DNA from 2 places in the Sporosarcina sp. P7 genome. Region 2 is predicted to be linked to the other one. Evidence: riboswitches for the same ligand, from Rfam matches in the RefSeq annotation. Region 2 holds a riboswitch; the other holds the start of a gene.

Region 1 (2,469 bases), on a different contig from region 2:
GACTTCCCGTCGCCAATTGTCGTAGTGAAGTAGAGGAAATGGTTTCAGGCATGACGTCCGCAGCAAATTGATCTTTTGTAAAACTCTTTACCGTCAAACAGACACCATTGACTGCGATGCTATCCCCTACTCTCACATCTGTCAAAACAAGGGATGCAGCTATCGTAACCGTCATAGATTGAGCGCCTGGTTGTATTTGCTTAACTGAACCAATCTCTTCAATTATTCCTGTAAACATGATTCAATCACTCTCTTTCGGTACGGCTATGATTTTAATGTCTGGACCAATCATCTCTACACTTTCAAAGGTTAAGGGAAACGCTTCATTCATCAATCGTGGATCCAGTCCGCCAATTGGTGTCAAAGATCCAATCCCTCCAAGCAATTTGGGTGCTACATAGCAAATGACTTTCTGCACTGCGCGCGCTTTCACAAATGAAGCATTAATAGCTGCTCCACCTTCAACAAGCAATGTCATAACACCACGTCTTCCTAGTTCTAGTAGAATATCTTCTACAATCAACTGGGCTTTTTGCATTCGGATGATCTGGACATGCGGTTTCTCAAGTAACTTTTCACGTGTTAATTCCGCGTATTTCCCGCAAAAAATCCACGTCGGCGCTTCTACATTTTGAATGACTTGACTAGATTCCGGTGTTCGTAATGATGTATCTAAAATAACTCGAATAGGATGTCGTCCACCTAGGGGCAGTCTGGTGGTGAGAAGAGGATTATCGTGAAGAAGTGTTTGTACACCTACTAAAATTGCATCCTGTGTATGGCGAAGCTGATGGACATCGAGTCGTGCTTGCTCACTAGTCACCCACTTGCTATCTCCTTTGGAAGTCGCAATTTTACCGTCTATCGTCATAGCTGTTTTCATTGTCACATGAGGTGTTTTGGTTTTAATAAAATGAAAAAATGGTTGATAAAGTTTTTTAGCGCGTTCAACTGAAACAGATTCGGTTACTTCCACTCCTGCTCCACGAAGTTTCGCAATACCTTTACCCGCTACAAGTGGATTGGGATCTGTTGTCGCAACATAGACATGCTTGATACCCGCTTGAATGATGGCATCAGCACAGGGTGAAGTTTTACCAGTGTGAGAACAAGGTTCAAGCGTTACATACAAATCAGCATCCCTTGCACTCGCTCCCGCCATATCAAGTGCGACTCGTTCCGCATGGCGCTCTCCCGCTTGTAAATGTGCGCCCATTCCAATGATTCGGTTTGCCTTTACTACGACCGCACCTACTGGTGGATTGGGAGAGGTTTGACCTGCCACATTTTCTGCGAGTTGCAAAGCCATTTCCATATAATTCTGATTCATTGAGCAACACTCCAGCTTACGGTATTCCTCTAGTGACATTTCTACATACAAAAAGCCCCGCAAAAGATTATGCGGGGCTTGTAACCATGACTAAATAAACGTTATAAACAGTAATGAAAAAATCATTACATGTAGTATATACGCACTGTTCCTTCTCTCATCCAGACTTTAACTGTCGGCTTTGGAGTTTCACCAAATCCACCTTCCGCTTATTTAAAGCATCCGGGTCACGGACTAAGAGCTTGCTAGCTCATCACCGTCGGTAGGGAATTACACCCTGCCCCGAAGGAAACATATTCGATTAACTAAAAGTCTAGCACATATGATGACTAAATAACAATAGTTGAATATTTATTCTGACGAAAACACCCATTTGTCCACTGTAAATCGGTCCAATGCTTCCATATTGGGAATGTACCCAATTCCATCTTCTGACGGGACTGTAATATAACCTTCATGCGCCACAACTTCTGGTGTAATGATGTCATGTTCCCAGTAGCGTGAAGACCCGGCTGTATCGCCCGGGAGCGTGAAATTAGGTAAAGTTGTCAACGCTACGTTATGCGCTCGGCCTATACCCGATTCTAGCATGCCGCCACACCAGACATCGATGCCTTTCGCTGCACAATAGTCATGAATTTTCTTCGCCTCTGTCAGACCACCTACTCTACCAATTTTTACGTTAATTATTTTACAACTACCAAGTTCGATAGCTTTACGCGTATCTTCCAACGAATGAACGCTTTCATCTAGACAGATCGGTGTCTGAATGTGTTTTTGCAATTTAGCATGATCGATAATATCATCGGAAGCAAGCGGTTGCTCAATCATCATCAAATTAAACTGGTCTAGTTCTTTCAACAACTCTATATCGTCTAACGTATAAGATGAGTTAGCATCCGCCATTAACGGTACATGAGGGTAGGCTTCTCGAATGACGCGAATCACTTCCACGTCATAACCAGGTTTGATTTTCACTTTGATGCGCTTATATCCTTCATCTATAAAACCTTTAATATTCGCCAATAAGTCTTCAATATTTTCTTCGATTCCAATACTAATACCCACTTCAATTCGTTGCCGTTTCCCTCCAAGTGCTTCAGCAAGCGTCATATGGTGATGCTTTGCATATACATCCC
Region 2 (2,469 bases):
GCATTCGCTCTAACGCTTGCTGGAATTCGCTTGCCGTCAATTGTGGCAACAATGCATAGTATGATTTAACTTGATAATATTCAACGTCTTGTAACGTCTGCCCTGACCGTTTTCCGCGAAGTATATGATAGACACCTTGCGCTGAACGCTCACCATGGAGGCGTTGAAAGATCGTTAATAAGATTGAATCCAAACTCATTTGCGCGCCCTCCTTGAAGAAATTGCGTATTTTTGTTGAAAAGTGATGAAAACAGCTTTAGAATAGAGTAGATACAAAATAGGTTGAGTGAATGGAAGAAGGGAGAAAGACAAATGTCTAGCAAAAAGTTTACGATTGTCGATCAGGATACGTGTATAGCCTGCGGGGCCTGCGGAGCTGCTGCGCCGGATATCTATGATTATGACGATGAGGGAATTGCATTTGTTATTTTAGATGATAACATGGGAAACACTGAAGTTCCAGAAGAACTGATGGAGGATCTCGAGGATGCATACGATGGCTGCCCTACAGATTCAATTAAAATTGCGGATGAAGCCTTCGAAGGCGATCCATTAAAATATGAAGATTGATTCAGTCCTCACAACACTTCCTCCCATATGGAAGTGTTGTTTTTTATTTGTTGAATAAAATATAGCCGCAACTAGTAAGCGAGTGCATAACAAATTCCCGTATATAGAATAAACTGACGGGATGTTGGGATCAGGATTTTCACTGAAATACGTTCAAAGAGCACAATGCGTAACCCACCGCAGAAAGTGAGTGCACTATGTCCATCCACTACAAACGTAAGTTTCGGTCAAAAAACTCGGTCGACCCCAGCTTGCTCTTTCGGAAAGCGTCTTCAGGTGGCGCTTTCACTCCTTCGTACTCACTTGCCAATCCTCTATTTACAGTAAAAACGCCAGCCTCCCGTATATTCAGGATGACTGGCGTTTATTTGTTTAGAACGATAATTTCTTTTGTTGCTGATTAATCCACTTCTCCATGCTTCTATATAACATCAACGTGATGACTAATAGCATTACGCCTTTGATTAAGTTGAACGGTAAGATCCCCAATACGATCATCTGATACAGCGAATCTCCTGTGACTGCTGGCATACCTAGGAAATATGTGTACATCGGCAAGAACACTAAGTAATTTAATATGCTCATACCTACTGCCATCGCTACTGTACCTGCGATCAAACCTGATGCAAGACCTTTAGCTGAACGATACTTCATAAAGATCCAGTAGATTGGCATAATAAATAATACACCTGTCACAAAGTTTGCGACTTCCCCTACCGGTACGCCTGTTGGACTTCCTGATAAGAACCAATGCATGACGTTTTTCAATAACTCTACGCCTATACCTGCAACAGGTCCCATTGTCATGATAGCCAGTACAGCAGGAATATCACTGAAATCGATCTTCAAAAATCCAGGCATTGCCGGGATTGGAAAGTTGAACTGCATTAACACAGTTGAAATACTTCCCAAAATAGCCACCAAAATTAGCTTACGTAACTTCTTATTATTCATTTGTTCCTCTCTCCTTTTGCGATTCACTTCAAAAGAGGAAAGGCTGGCTCATCCATTGTTCCGCTAAAAATCCCTAAAGCAAATTATGCTTTAGGGAGAATAAAATGCACTGTTAAGAACAGATAAATCACACAAACTTATCCGTCAGGTAACAAGCACCACTTTTGCGTACACAAAAAGATGGCTGCACCTTCACCTTCTCCCATCCAGACTATACTGTCGGCTCCGGAATCTCACCAGAATCAGCTGTTAAGCTCGCGGGCTAAAAGTAGTATTCTACTTCATTTCCGCCGGTCGGGAATTACACCCTGCCCCGAAGATGAATCAATATTTAGTTATGAACCTATTATAACGCAAAAAAACTGTTTTGTAAACTTCACAAGTTTACAAAACAGAATTATTCGTTAATTAAATACTTTGGATTTACACCAATGGGTTTTTCCAATGGCTGAGTGAAATCAAATCCCATCCATTGTTCTTGTGCGACTCGTTCGAATTTTACGTAGTTATCGAAACTTGCCGCTGTCATCAAAATGCCTTCTATCAATTGCAGCGCTTCTTCTTGTTGCATCTTTTCTAAATTAAGTACTTCAGTGAATTTCACGTTAACCATATCTTTTTCTACTTTAACCGTGAAGTCAATTCCTTCAGGGACCAAAGTCGAATACATATCATTCGGTGACTTTTTCATGTCAATCAATGCTTGCTCTACCGTAGGGGAAGTTTTGCCGAAATTAGTGGACAGTACTACTTCCCCATCTGACTTCATGTATCGATAGTATGCTTGATGCGAAACCGTACCTAACAAAGTGATCGGTTCCTCTACTTGACCTACTTGATCCAATGTAATTGCAGAAGCATCTTCTTGTAGCCACACGACTTCATCATACCCTTGAAACGTATCTAGTAGAGACAAATTTAACATCTCAAGTGTCGCACTCGACA

Evidence for each region. A riboswitch is a leader RNA that binds a small molecule or an ion and turns the genes downstream of it on or off. The one in region 2 is predicted to bind FMN.
Region 1: it holds a riboswitch for FMN, as region 2 does, so the genes downstream of both, ribD (bifunctional diaminohydroxyphosphoribosylaminopyrimidine deaminase/5-amino-6-(5-phosphoribosylamino)uracil reductase RibD) here and CSV60_RS03715 (ECF transporter S component) in region 2, are expected to answer to the same signal.

Annotation. Positions count from the first base shown of each region.
Region 1 covers NZ_PDZF01000008.1:48,942-51,410, reverse strand. Annotated here, with positions in the region: gene ribE (riboflavin synthase) at 1-238, opposite strand, end outside; gene ribD (bifunctional diaminohydroxyphosphoribosylaminopyrimidine deaminase/5-amino-6-(5-phosphoribosylamino)uracil reductase RibD) at 242-1,330, opposite strand; FMN riboswitch at 1,476-1,624, opposite strand; gene menC (o-succinylbenzoate synthase) at 1,682-2,469, opposite strand, start outside.
Region 2 covers NZ_PDZF01000002.1:224,158-226,626, reverse strand. Annotated here, with positions in the region: gene CSV60_RS03725 (YpbB family protein) at 1-199, opposite strand, end outside; gene CSV60_RS03720 (ferredoxin) at 313-570, shown strand; gene CSV60_RS03715 (ECF transporter S component) at 943-1,524, opposite strand; FMN riboswitch at 1,715-1,849, opposite strand; gene CSV60_RS03710 (GerMN domain-containing protein) at 1,922-2,469, opposite strand, start outside.